2 linked regions of the Archangium violaceum genome follow. The protein of the gene in region 1 binds, or shares a complex with, the protein of each later gene. Links are inferred from orthologs where the notes say so. Each region holds a gene or a part of one and is shown on either strand. Other genes may lie near its edges.

Region 1 (7,098 bases):
GGCAGCAAGAGGAGCAGCCAGGCCAACAGTCCGCCCACCCCGCTGAGGGTCCCGTAGTAACCACCGAGACTGCCCAGGTATAGCTGAACGACCGACAGGACGAGCAGCCCCAGCAGGCCCGCCCGCCGGGTGTCCGAGCGTTCATCACCCCACAGTGCCGTCACCAGCCCCATCAGCGCCAGCCCCATGAGGAAGAAGAGGGGCAGCCCCAGGGCGCTCTTCCCCTCCGTCAGCTCCGGGGGAAGGAACACCCACTCGCCGACGAACCCCGTCCCCAGCACCCCCGCCGCCAGCGCCCCCTTCGTCAGGAGCCCCTTCCGGGTGGGCCGGGACTGGTTCCGCAGGTACTCCAGGTCCTCGGGGCGTACCTCCAGCGCGTAGGGGTAGCCGAGCCCCACCAGGGTCTCGACCGCCACGCCCCGGCACGTCCGGCCCTCCGCCTCCTCCAACCCCTCCAGCTGGCCGCTCTCCAGGAGATGAAGGAGCAGGTCCGCCACCTCGCGCGAGCCCCCCTCCGACCCCAGCGCCTCCAATTCCCGGTTGAGGTGCCCCGCCAGGGCCGCGCGCTCGGTGCCAGAGGCCGCCCGGGCCTGCTCGACGAGGGGCGGCACCGCCCGCATCGCCTCTCGCGGGGGTAGAGGTGCGGGAGCGCTGTCCGGCGCCTCCCAGGGGGCCAGGGATGGCACCTCCGATCCTGGCTGGTCCTCGCGGGGTCCGGAGCCGGGGGGGCGGGTATGGGTGGTGCTGGACACGGTCGGGACTGTAACGGCCGGCTCCGCCCGCCTTCAAAGCTTCCCGCCAGGCCGCTCCCGGGAGCTTCCGGCAGCGGACGCGAGCGGGCCCCGTCCCGCCTCCTGGAGGACAGCTCCCCCCACCCTCCAGGGAAGCGTTAGAGTGACGATACCTTGCCGGCCATCCCCCCTCCCCCACCACCTTCCACCAAGACCGTGGAAATCCCCTCGCGTCGCTTCGGGCGCTACGTGCTCCGCTCGCGGCTGGGCTCGGGAGGCATGGCGGAGGTGTTCCTCGCGGAGGCGCGGGACGAGAAGGGCAGCCCCTTCAAGGTGGCGCTGAAGCTGATGCGCAAGGACGTCAGCGCGGAGGCCTTCGCCGACGAGGCGGACCTGATGGGCCTGCTGGAGCACCCGAACCTGGTGAGCCGGCTGGAGATTGGCGAGGCCTTCGGGCGCTACTTCATCGCCATGGAGTTCCTGGTCGGTGGAGACCTGGAAGGGCTGCTCCGGGTGCACCACCAGCAGGGGCGCGACATCCCGGTGGCGATGGGCGTCCACGTGTGCATCGAGGCGCTGAGGGCGCTGGCGTACTTCCACCAGGCGCGCACGCGCAGTGGCCGGCCGCTGGAGCTCGTCCACGGGGACGTGAACCCCTCCAACATCTTCTTCTCCGGGCAGTGCGAGGTGAAGCTCGGTGACTTCGGCGTGGCCAAGGCGCGCGGGCTGGACCTGGGGCCGGAGGACGGGGTGACGGCGGGCAAGCTGCACTACCTGTCGCCGGAGCAGACGCGCGGGGACACGGTGACGCAGGCGTCGGATCTCTTCTCGCTGGGCATCGTCCTGCACGAGCTGGTGCTGGGTGCCCACCCCTTCGAGCGCGGCAGCGACGACCCGGACGTGGTGATGGCGGCCATCCAGGCGGCGAAGCTGAACCTGCCGGACACGTTGGACCGGAGGCTCGCGGCGGTGATCCGCAAGGCGCTGGCACCGGACGTGAATCAGCGCTACCGCACGGCGGGAGAGTTCGCTGGAGCACTCTTCACCTGGGCGTTGGACACCGGACAACCCTTCAGCGCGCGCGAGGTACAGAGCGCGATGCAACAGGCCCTCTCTCTCGCACTCTGGGAGCGGGAGAAGGGCCGCCCGTAGTCGGACGGAGCAGATCCTTTTGACAGCGTCCGAACCCGCCCATAGGTTGGCGCGCGTCGCTGGTGCCCGGGCAAGTGCCTGGGCTTGAAAGGGAATCCGGTGTGAATCCGGAGCTGCCCCCGCAGCGGTAAGCGAGAACGAATCCGCCCACACGCACTGGCCGGGAGGCTGGGAAGCGGACGGTATTAGGAACCGGCGTCAGCCGAGTGCTCGCGAGCCCGAAGACCTGCCAGCACCTGCCTCTGGGAGAAATCCAGCGGCAGCTCGACCTGGAAGCCTCGTGGGGAGGCGGGAGGTCCGAGCGCCGCGGGTTCATTCCGTGGCGGTCCCGGCCTGTCTCTTCTCCTCGTGTCTTCGGGTTCACGTGGTCGCGAACGCAGCTCGCGGCCCAGACAGTGCGCGAGGAGCAGCATGCTGAACGGAAGCCACATCCCGGGACGCGAGCAGGGCGCGCCGCCCCTGCCCGCCCATCTCACCTCCGAGACGACCCCCACGCCCCCCACCACCATGCGGGTGCGCAAGCGCAATGGAACGCTCGAGGTCGCGGACCTGAACAAGATCGTCCGAGCGATCAGCCGGTGTTGCGACGGGCTGCGCCAGGTGGACGCCATCCGCATGGCGACGAAGACGATCGCTGGCCTCTACGACGGCGCCTCGACGAAGGAGTTGGATCAGCTCTCCATCCAGACCGCCGCCTCGCTGACGCTGGAGGAGCCCGAGTACGCGAAGCTCGCGGCGCGGCTGCTCGCGACGTACATCGACAAGGAGGTCTCCGGGCAGGAGATCCACTCCTTCTCGCAGTCCATCGCCGCGGGCCACCGGCTCGGGCTGGTGAACGAGCGCGTGGCCGGGCTCGTCTCGGCGAACAGCCGCAAGCTGAACGACGCGATCGACCCCTCGCGCAACCGCCTCTTCGAGTACTTCGGGCTGCGCACGGTCTACGACCGCTACCTGCTCAAGCACCCCCAGACGCGCGAGGTGCTCGAGACGCCCCAGCACTTCTTCATGCGCATCGCGGTGGCGCTCGGGGACACCATCGCCGACGTGCTCGAGCTCTACCGGCTCTTCTCGATGCTGGAGTACGTGCCGAGCTCCCCCACCCTCTTCAACTCCGGCACGCGCCACGAGCAGCTCTCGTCCTGCTTCCTGCTGGACTCGCCCGAGGACGAGCTGGCGAGCATCTACCAGCGCTACATGGACGTGGCGATGCTCTCGAAGTTCTCGGGGGGCATCGGGCTGGCGTACCACCGGATCCGCTCGCGCGGCTCGCTCATCGAGAGCACCAACGGGCACAGCAACGGCATCGTGCCGTGGCTGAAGACGCTGGATGCGTCGGTGGCCGCGGTGAACCAGGGCGGGAAGCGCAAGGGCGCCTGCTGCGTGTACCTGGAGACCTGGCACGCGGACCTGGAGGAGTTCCTCGAGCTGCGCGACAACACCGGCGACGAGGCCCGGCGCACGCACAACCTGAACCTCGCCAACTGGATCCCCGACCTCTTCATGAAGCGCGTCGAGGCTGATGGGAACTGGTCCCTCTTCGACCCGAAGGCGGTGCCGCACCTCACGGACCTGTACGGCGAGGCGTTCGAGCGCGCCTATGAGAAGGCCGAGGCGCAGGGACTCGCGCACAAGACGGTGAAGGCCCGCGAGCTCTACGGGCGCATGATGCGGACGCTCGCGCAGACCGGGAACGGCTGGATGACGTTCAAGGACAAGTCGAACCGGGCCTGCAACCAGACGGCGCTGCCGGGCCGCGTCGTCCACCTCTCGAACCTCTGCACGGAGATTCTCGAGGTGACCTCACGGGACGAGACCGCCGTCTGCAACCTCGGCTCCATCAACCTCGCGCGGCACACGCTGGCGAACGACGCCGGTGGCGTGGCCTTCGACTGGGACAAGCTCGCGAGGACGGTGCGCTCCGCGGTGCGCCAGTTGGATCGGGTGATCGACCTCAACTACTACCCCATCGACTCGGCGAAGGGCTCGAACCAGCGCTGGCGCCCGGTGGGGCTCGGCCTGATGGGCCTGCAGGACGTGTTCTTCCAGATGCGCCTGCCCTTCGACAGCCCCGAGGCGCGCACGCTCTCGCGGAGGATCTCCGAGGACATCTACTTCCACGCCCTGTCCGCCTCGGCGGAGCTCGCGGCCGAGCGCGGTGCCCATCCGAGCTTCCAGGAGACGCGCGCGGCGCGCGGCGAGCTCCAGTTCGACGCGTGGGGAGTGATGCCCGAGGACCCCACGCGGTGGGAGGCGCTGCGCGCCCGTATCAAGTCCGTGGGGCTGCGCAACTCGCTGCTCATCGCCATCGCGCCGACGGCGACCATCGCGTCCATCGCGGGCTGCTACGAGTGCATCGAGCCGCAGATCTCCAACCTCTTCAAGCGGGAGACGCTCTCGGGCGACTTCCTCCAGGTCAACCGCTACCTGGTGGAGGAGCTGAAGTCCCTGGGGCTGTGGAACGAGGACATGCGCTCGCGCATCAAGCTGGCGGAGGGCTCCATCCAGTCGCTCGGGGAGATTCCCGCCAACGTGCGCGCCATCTACCGCACCGCGTGGGAGCTGCCGATGCGCTCGCTCATCGACATGGCGGCGGACCGGGGCGCCTTCATCGACCAGAGCCAGTCGCTCAACCTGTTCATCGAGTCGCCGAACATCGGGCAGCTGAGCTCCATGTACATGTACGCCTGGAAGAAGGGGCTGAAGACGACCTACTACCTGCGCTCGCGTCCGGCGACGCGCATCGCGAAGGCCACCGTCGACGTGTCCCGGAATGGCACGGCGCACCCCGAGGCCGGTGGTAGCGCGCCCGCTCAGGCGGCCCCCAGGCCCACGGAGGAGCAGGCCATCGCCTGCTCGCTGGAGAACCCCGAGAGCTGCGAGGCCTGCCAATGAGCGCCGTGACGCCCCTGGTGCGCTCCAACGCGACGCCGAAGACGGGTGCGCGCCTGTTGGATCCGGGCCTGAACCTGACGCTGCGGCCGATGCAGTACCCGGCCTTCTTCGAGATGTACCGCAACGCCATCAAGAACACCTGGACGGTGGAGGAGGTGGACTTCTCGACGGACGTGGGCGACCTGCGCTCGAAGATGACGGCGGCGGACCGGCACCTCATCCAGCGCTTGGTGGCATTCTTCGCGACGGGCGACTCCATCGTGGCGAACAACCTCGTGCTGAACCTCTACAAGCACGTGAACTCGCCCGAGGCGCGCATGTACCTGTCGCGGCAGCTCTACGAGGAGGCGCTGCACGTGCAGTTCTACCTCACGCTGCTCGACACGTACGTGCCGGACCCGGCCGAGCGCGCGAAGGCCTTCGCGGCCATCGACAACATCCCGAGCATCCGGGAGAAGGCCGCGTTCTGCTTCAAGTGGATGGACTCCATTGACGAGCTGGAGCGCTTGGAGACGCGGGAGCACCGGCGGCGCTTCCTGCTGAATCTCATCTGCTTCGCGGCCTGCATCGAGGGGCTCTTCTTCTTCGCGGCGTTCGCGTACGTGTACTTCCTGCGCTCGCGGGGGCTGCTGCACGGGCTGGCGGCGGGGACCAACTGGGTCTTCCGCGACGAGAGCGCGCACATGGCCTTCGCCTTCGAGGTGGTGAAGACGGTGCGCCGCGAGGAGCCGGACCTCTTCGACGCGGAGCTGGAGCGGCAAGTGGCCACCATGCTCGACGAGGCGGTGACGTGCGAGCTGCGGTTCGCCGAGGACCTGCTGGGGCTCGGCGTCGCGGGACTCTCCGTGCGCGAGATGCGGCAGTACCTCGAGTACGTGGCCGACCAGCGGCTCGCGATGCTGGAGCTGCCGAAGCGCTACGGGGCGAAGAACCCGTTCGGCTTCATGGACCTGCAGGACGTGCAGGAGCTCGCGAACTTCTTCGAGCGCCGCGTCTCGGCGTACCAGGTAGGAGTCGCCGGAGAGGTCACCTTCGACGCGAACTTCTGAGCGCTAACTCCCTGGCCTGGGTGGCGGACCAACTGCCGCCGCTGTTCATCCCAGGACACCCGACATCCCTGGAGAACAGCGGCTCCCCCTCCTCCCCACGAGCACCGTTCGAGGTGCGGGAGTCCTCACGGCTCCCGCAGGAGGGGAACCATGAAACGGCAATGGACAGGGATGGGCCTCTGCGGGGTCCTGATGCTGTTGGGACTATCGGCCTGCGGCGGTGTCGTCGTGGAGCCGTCCACCGAGGCGGTGGAGGAGATCGCCCAGGAGCACCGGCGGGAATCGACCCCGCCGGAGCAGAAGTGGGTGCGGAACATCCTCGCCACCACCGAGAGCGAGACGGTGGCCATCCGGCATGACCCGCGAGGCAACGTCGTCGTCCTCGTGACGGACATCGGCGGCCCCATCGACTTCGGCGCCGGGCCCATCAGCCCACCGGCCTCGGCATCGGGCTCGCGCATCGCGGGGCTCGCGAAGTACGCCCCCGATGGCAGCCTGCTGTGGGGCATCATCCTCTCGGGCGAGCCCACCGCCGAGCTGCCCGGAGCCGGCGCCTTTGGCGCCGCGATGACGGTCGATTCGAAGGGCAACATCGTGCTCTCCCTGAGTGTCGGCGGCCGGCTCGTGCTGGATGGCGTGACGATGACGATGGGCGAGCACCTGCTGAAGCTCGACCCGGACGGACATGCCCTCTGGGCGCTCCGGCTGCCCACCCGCGCGCGGGAGGTCGCGGTGGACAGGAAGGACCGCATCGCCATCACCGGCACCCTGGAAGGCGCCACCGAGTTCGACTTCGGCGAGGGCCCCATCACGGGCGCGGACTTCCACGCGTTCGTCGCGAAGTATTCCTCGCGGGGCGAACTCGAATGGGTCTTCGTCGATGACGTGGTGGCCAGGACCGATGCGCTCACCGCGGACGAGCACGGGAACTTCTACTTCGGTGGCATCCGCTTCCCGGAGCTCCCCAGCGGGGTCGGCACGCCCTACCTGCGCAAGGTCTCCTGCGATGGCGAGGGCGAGTGGTCACGCGGGCTCGAGGGCAGCACGGGCGCCATCTTCGATCTCGCGGCGCGCGACAACCGCGTCGTCGCGGTGGGCATCTTCAACGGCTCCTTCGAGTTCAGGGGGCGGACGTTCACCGCTCCGGCGGACTTTCCGTCCAACGGCATCGCGCTCGCCTTCACGGGGAGTGGCAACGAGCGCTGGGCCCGGCAGACGCCGGGTCTGCTCGTCTCCGTCGACATCGACAACCGCGGTGGGGTGCTCGTCGCGGG
Region 2 (6,780 bases), 5.7 Mb from region 1 along the record:
ACGCGAGGACGAGGGATGCGATGGCGATACGGCGCATCATGTGGAAGCTCTCCTTGGGGTTGAGACAGCGGGGACCTCGTTTATCAAGTCCGCAAACGAAAAGGCGTGGGACCCGGACCGGCTCCCACGCCTTCGTCATGTCAGGAGTGTCCTTTGGGACGGCGCGTTACTTGCGCTCCTTGGGGCAGATGGACTTGTCGTCCGCCAGGCGCTTCTGGGCGTTGTCCAGGTCCTGCTGGGTGGCGTTGATGATGACCTGGGTCTTGGTCTCGACCTCGGCCCAGGACTCGTCCTTGGCCTTGAGCTCCTGGGCGATGGCCAGGGTGCTCTGGTCCACCTTGAGCTGGGCGTCGATGGCGCTCACCATGGACTGGGTGGCCTCCACGAGCGTGGCGCACTTGGCCTTCAGCTCGTCGATCAGCTTCCAGTCCTTGGTCTTCTGGTATTTGGCGACGATGGCGTCATAGACCTCGGCGGCGTTGGCGCGCGTGCCGAGGGCGATGGCGGCGTCGGCGGAGCGCTGGTTGCGCACCAGCTCGAGCTGGAAGAAGCGCTGCTCGGGCGGCAGGTCCGCGGAGAGCTCGGTGACCTGCGAGTTGAAGTGGACGAAGCGGTAGGAGAACTTCAGCTGGTCCACCTCCAGCTTCGCCGGCAGGGCCATCATCTTGCCCTTGAGGCAGGCGGCGAGCTGGTCGCCCTCGGGGGTGCCCACCGGGTCGAAGGTGATGTCGGCGGCGGTGGCCGCGCCCTTCTTCAGGTCCACGTTGGCCTTGAGGAGCGGGGGGATCTTGCTGTCGAAGCCCGTGTAGCAGTCGCACCAGGTGGGCTGGCCGAGCCGCACGGCGCCCGAGAAGTCCGAGCCCGGGTTGATGCCGAACTTGACGCTGGGGCTGTTGTTCAGCTCGTGGATGAAGGTGCTCTCGGACTGCACCGGCTGGGCGCCCGCGGGCAGGGCGGCGAGCGGCACGCGCGCGTCCACGATCTTCTGGATGCAGGCCTGCCCCTCGGCGGTGAGGTTCTCACCGGAGATGGAGTGGGTGCCGCCCTGATCCGTGACGGAGGTCTTCACCACCACCTGGGTGGTCTCGGCGGTGCCGCGGGACTTGGGGTCCACGAGGCACTCCATCACCTCCGGGCGCGCGGAGCTGATGGCGCCCAGGAGGATGTTCTGGTTGGCCGGCTGGGGCAGGGTGGGGGAGCGGGCCTGGCAGACGCTCACGTCGAACGGAAGCTGGTTGGTGATGCGCATCCGCTCTTCGGTGGTGGTCGGGCCCTTCTGGGCCCCCTGCTGGCTGACGCACCCGGCCGCGAGGAGGACGGAGGCGATGGCGATACGGCGCATCATGTCGGGGATCTCCTTTGGGGTTGGAACAGCGGGGGCCTCATTTATCAAGGCCCTCGGCGTTCTTGAGATCCTTCAGGCGCAGACCGTTCTTCTTGAGCAGTCGGTAGAGGCTCTGCATGGACAGGCCGGTGTGCTGCTCGGCCGTCTTCATGTCGAAGTTGGACTGACGCATGACCTCGGCGAAGTAGAGGCGCTCGAAGTCGGCCACCACCCGGTCCTTGGCCTCGTGGTAGGGCATGCCCGTCACCAGCGCGGCCACGCTGGTGGTGGGCTGCTCGCCACCCTCCGCCTTGCGCTGGGGCTGGGCCATGAAGTCCAGCCAGCTGACGTTGCCCGTCTCCTGCATGAGGGCGCCGCGCTCCAGCACGTTGCGCAGCTCGCGCACGTTGCCCGGCCAGTCGTAGCCCTCGAAGAGGGCGATCGTCTGGGGGGTGAGCTCGAAGGAGGACTTGAGGCCGCGCAGCAGGGACTGGGCCAGCACGGGGATGTCCTCGCGCCGGGTGCGCAGCGGGGGCAGGCGCACGCGCGCCACCGCCAGCCGGTAGTAGAGGTCCGCCCGGAAGCGGCCCTGGCGCACGTCCTCCTCGAGGTTGCGGTGCGTGGAGGCGATGACGCGCACGTCCACCGGCACCGGCGCCCCGTCCAGCGAGGGCACCTCGCGCGACTCCAGCACGCGCAGCAGCTTGGGCTGCAGCGACAGCGGCAGCTCGCCCACCTCGTCCAGGAACAGGGTTCCACCCTGGGCCGCCTCGAAGACGCCCTTGGAGCCCTTGTCGTCCTCGTCTCCTCCGGAGCGCAGGCCGCCGAACAGCTCGCGCTCGGCCTTCTCCTCGGTGATGAGGTTGCAGTCCACCACCTTGAAGGGGCCGTGCCGCCGGCGCGAGTGCTCGTGCACCGCGCGCGCCGCCAGCTCCTTGCCGGTGCCCGTCTCGCCCTCCACCAGCAGGTTCATGTCCTCGCGGGCGATGCCGCGCAGCTGCGAGAAGACGACCCGCATCATCTCCGAGGTGGCCACCAGCCCGCCGAAGGCGTCGGCTCCACCCATCACCTCCACCTCGGTGGCGCGGGCCTCCTGCTTGATGGCCAGCTTCGTCTTGCCCAGCACCACCTTGTCGCCCGGCTGCAGCAGCACCTGCATCACCTGGTGTCCGTCCAGGAACGTGCCATTGCGGCTGCCCAGGTCGCGCAGGAGGATGCCCTTCGACGTGCGCTCCATCTCGATGTGCCGACGGCTCACCGTCTGGTCACTGAGCACCAGGTCCGTCGCCGGATCCGAGCCCACGCGCAGCAGCGCGTCTTGCGTGGTGACCTTCTTCCCCTTGTCAGGGCCGGCCACCACCTCCACCGTCCACTCTCGCACCTGGATCCGTGTCGACCGTCCCTCGGGACCCGTCTGCACGGTCTGGGTGACCTCCGGCCTGTCGTCGCTCATCGGCGTTGCTCCTCCCAACCCGCAGCGGGCGGACGGAAGCTCCGCCCGGGTCGCGGGAGTTGCCTGTTTATGGGTCCTCTCACTCCTGGGCAAGCCTTAGTGACGCGGAGTTCGGGCCTGGAGTCTCCGGGCACGAAGCGCTCGCACCGGGGTAGGGGAGAAGCGCACGCGGACAAGTGTCCGGGCAGCTCGGCTCTTCCTCAGTGCGGGTGGAATGGTGCGTTGGGTGTGAGATCAGGACGGCGCACGCGAGGGGCGATCCGGTACCAGCCACGGACTGGGAGTGAAGACGACCCCCGTTCCGGGAATCCAGCCCCTCGCGCGCATCCAACTCCGGGCCCACTAGTAGCGGGCGGGTGAGTCGCTGGCCGGGAAGGACTCCTTGGACTCCTCGTCCACGATGTCATCGTTCGGCCGGCCGCCGGACTTCACCTGGGCGTTCGTCTGGGCTCCGGGCGAGCCGTGCTGCTGGGCCTGCATCACCTTCTTGCCGCCCTTCTTGCTGGCGCCACCGCTCTTCTGGGTGGTCCCGGCCTGGACACCCTCGGTGCGCATCAGCCGGGCGCCCAGCAGGTTCTTGGCGCGCTCGGCCAGGTCGCGCTGCGCCTCCTGGTAGTCGCGGAAGAAGTCCACCAGCTCCTGGTCGCCGCTCTTCTCGGCGTCCTGGATGTACTGGCCGACCTCCGAGGCCCCCTGGAGACAGTGATAGAGCACGCTGATGACGTCGTAGTTCTCGTCCTTCGTACCCGTGACCTGTTCCCCTGCCTCAGCCATCATCCACCTCCGTCGTGCGTGAGGGTTGCTCCGGGCAACCTGCACACGGACGGAGGTGGGTGCCCACCCAAGGCGGGCGGTCGCCTGCTCCCAGGCGGCTCAGGCTTGCAGCATGGGATCGAGTCTTCCCTCGCTGTCCAGGCGGGCGAGATCCGAATAGCCACCCACGTGGGTGTCGCCGATCCAGATCTGCGGCACGGTCCGCTGGCCGCTCATCTCCACCAGCTTCGCGCGCATCTCGTCATCGCCGGTGACGTCCAGCTCCTCGTACTTCACGCCCTTGCGGGTGAGCAGATCCTTCGCCCGGACGCAGTAACCGCAATAGGTCGTGGTGTAGATTTTCACGGGCTTCAAGCGTGTGTCCTCCTCGTGTCTCCCTCCAAACTAAGAGGGCGGGGGACGCCACGCCACCCGGTTGGTACCTCGGTCGGTGCCCGGGGACGCCCGAAACGCGAACGGCCCCCGGCTCCACGAGGGAACCGGAGGCCGTCCGAGAGACCTCGGAGCGCGGGACGAGCCGCGCTCCGGAGCCTGGGGCGGGGACTACATGCCCATGCCGCCCATGCCGCCCATACCACCCATGCCGCCCATACCACCGCCGGCGCCAGCGCCCTCCTTCTCCTCCTTCGGACGATCCGCCACCATGGCCTCGGTGGTGAGCATCAGGGAGGCAACGGAGGCCGCGTTCTGCAGCGCGGTGCGGCTCACCTTGGCCGGGTCGATGACGCCGGCGGCCAGCAGGTCCTCGTAGGTGCTGGTGGCGGCGTTGAAGCCGTACGAGCCAGTGCCCTCCTTGACCTTGTTGACGATGACGCTGCCCTCGAGACCGCCGTTGGCGACGATCTGACGCAGCGGCTCCTCGACGGAGCGGCGGATGATGTCCACGCCGAACTTCTCACCGGCGTCGACCTTGAGGGTGTCCAGCGCCTTGGAGCAGCGCAGCAGGGCCACGCCACCGCCAGGCACCACGCCCTCCTCCACGGCGGCGCGGGTCGCGTTGAGGGCGTCCTCGACGCGAGCCTTCTTCTCCTTCATCTCGGTCTCGGTCGCGGCGCCCACGTTGATGACGGCCACGCCGCCCACCAGCTTCGCCAGACGCTCCTGGAGCTTCTCGCGGTCGTAGTCGCTGGTGGTCTCCTCGATCTGGGCGCGGATCTGCTTCACGCGCGCCTCGATGTCCTTCTGCGCACCGGCACCGTCGACGATGGTGGTGTTGTCCTTGTCGATGGTGATGCGCTTGGCGCGGCCCAGGTCGTTGAGGGTCAGCGTCTCCATCTTGATGCCGAGGTCCTCGGCGATCATCCGGCCGCCCGTCAGGGTGGCGATGTCCTCGAGCATGGCCTTGCGGCGGTCACCGAAGCCCGGGGCCTTCACGGCGGCCACGTTGAGCACGCCGCGGATCTTGTTGACCACCAGGGTGGCCAGGGCCTCGCCCTCGATGTCCTCGGCGATGATCAGCAGCGGCTTGCCGGAGCGGGCCACCTGCTCGAGGATGGGGAGCATGTCCTTCATCGAGGAGATCTTCTTCTCGTTGATGAGGATGAGGGCGTCATTCAGCACGACCTCCATGCGCTCCGGATCCGTCACGAAGTACGGGGAGAGGTAGCCGCGGTCGAACTGCATGCCCTCGACCACGTCCAGGGTGGTGTCGAGACCCTTGGCCTCCTCCACCGTGATGACGCCCTCCTTGCCGACCTTCTCCATCGCGTCGGCGATGATCTGCCCGATGGTGGTGTCGCCGTTGGCGGAGATGGTACCGACCTGGGCGATCTCCTTCTTGTCCTTGGTCGGCTTGGCCAGCGTCTTCAGCTCGGCCACGATGGCGGCCACGGCCTTGTCGATGCCGCGCTTGATGTCCATCGGGTTGTGACCGGCGGCCACCAGCTTCGCGCCCTCGCGGAAGATGGCCTGGGCCAGCACGGTCGCCGTGGTGGTGCCGTCACCGGCCACGTCGGAGGTCTTGGAGGCGACCTCCTTGACCATCTGGGCGCCCATGTTCTCGAACTTGTTCTCAAGCTCGATCTCCTTGGCCACGGTCACGCCGTCCTTGGTGATCGTGGGCGAGCCGAACGACTTCTCGATCACCACGTTGCGGCCCTTGGGGCCCAGGGTGACCTTCACCGCGTCGGCCAGGATGTTCACGCCGCGCAGGATGGCCTCGCGCGCACGAACGTCGAAAAGAATGTCCTTCGCCATGTTGATGGATTCCTTTGGGTAGAGAGGAGGAGCGGGGAGGGGATTACTTCTCGATCACGCCGAGCACATCCTCCTCACGGAGAATGAGGTGCTCCTCGCCATCGATCTTGATCTCGGTACCCGCGTACTTGCTGAACAGGATGGTGTCGCCGGCCTTGATGTCGAGCGGGCGGACCTTGCCGTCCTCGAGCACCTTGCCGTTACCGACCGCGAGCACCTTGCCCTCGAGGGGCTTCTCCTTGGCGGTGTCGGGGATGAACAGACCGCCCTTGGTCTTGTTCTCCTCGGCAACGCGCTTGACGATCAGACGATCCTGCAGGGGACGAATCTTCACGGTTGTCTCCTTCCGATGAGCACTCCAGGTGTCCGGAGTGCCGTGGGGGTTGGGATGGGGGCCGTCCGGCCCGGGCCGTTAGCACTCGCACCACACGAGTGCTAACCGGCAAGCGCGCGGGATAATAACCAGCGAAGTCGACCCGTCAAGCACGCCTGGACCGGAGGGCTGGCTCCCGCCAAGTCCCCGTCACAATTCGGGTTTTCTACTCTGTCATCTGGGAGACGCTTCACCGGTGATGGGGGGTTGCGCGTCCCGGTTCTGGCAGTCGATGGGGGGGAGTGCCAGCGTAAGTGGCTGGAATGATTGAAGGTCTCTTTGCGAGGCGTGGGGGGCCGTTGGTACCTTTTTCAGTGTCGTTCCCCGGCTCGCAATCCCGGGGAACCGGGAGGTCGACAATCCATGAGTCAACTGGTGACAGCCCCGTCGTTGAAGGAGTTCTTCAAGACACTGTTGGAAGAGGTCATCCGGCGGCAGCGGGTGGCGGTTGCGGAGACGACCGAGTTCTACCTGGTGAACCTGCTGGCGGAGTTCGCCACGTCCGACAACCTGTTCAGCAAGGGGGAGGACGGGCGCAAGGAGCAGGAGCCGCTGGCGATGCTCTACCACCGCGCCCTCCAGCAGCAGCGCGACGAGCGCATCCGCACGCTGCGGCGGCTGGGGGACGTGTCGCTCTACCAGGCCGGCTTCTTCTCGGGC

Evidence for each region. The genes of interacting proteins can lie anywhere in the genome.
Region 2: the proteins of JRI60_RS40955 (region 1) and grxC are in contact, whole or in part, in an NMR structure (PDB 1QFN), measured with the Escherichia coli proteins. The link is inferred for Archangium violaceum from one-to-one orthologs.

What each region holds. Positions count from the first base shown.
Region 1 is NZ_CP069396.1:10,296,380-10,303,477, forward strand. The notes cover bases 1,931-5,034. They hold JRI60_RS40955 (ribonucleoside-diphosphate reductase subunit alpha), read left to right. Parts: upstream 1,931-2,294; coding sequence 2,295-4,775; downstream 4,776-5,034. Other genes in these bases: JRI60_RS40960 (ribonucleotide-diphosphate reductase subunit beta), read left to right, coding at 4,772-5,034. Outside these bases: JRI60_RS40945 (hypothetical protein), read right to left, coding at 1-752; JRI60_RS40950 (serine/threonine-protein kinase), read left to right, coding at 948-1,883; more of JRI60_RS40960, read left to right, coding at 5,035-5,824; JRI60_RS40965 (hypothetical protein), read left to right, coding at 5,975-7,098. UniProt on the Escherichia coli protein: Provides the precursors necessary for DNA synthesis. Catalyzes the biosynthesis of deoxyribonucleotides from the corresponding ribonucleotides.
Region 2 is NZ_CP069396.1:4,571,460-4,578,239, forward strand. The notes cover bases 2,279-5,064. They hold grxC (glutaredoxin 3), read right to left. Parts: upstream 3,906-5,064; coding sequence 3,651-3,905; downstream 2,279-3,650. Other genes in these bases: JRI60_RS18925 (sigma 54-interacting transcriptional regulator), read right to left, coding at 2,279-2,777; JRI60_RS18930 (hypothetical protein), read right to left, coding at 3,120-3,551; groL (chaperonin GroEL), read right to left, coding at 4,095-5,064. Also shown: JRI60_RS18915 (hypothetical protein), read right to left, coding at 1-40; JRI60_RS18920 (hypothetical protein), read right to left, coding at 167-1,345; more of JRI60_RS18925, read right to left, coding at 1,383-2,278; more of groL, read right to left, coding at 5,065-5,747; co-chaperone GroES, read right to left, coding at 5,791-6,081; JRI60_RS18950 (hypothetical protein), read left to right, coding at 6,484-6,780. UniProt on the Escherichia coli protein: The disulfide bond functions as an electron carrier in the glutathione-dependent synthesis of deoxyribonucleotides by the enzyme ribonucleotide reductase.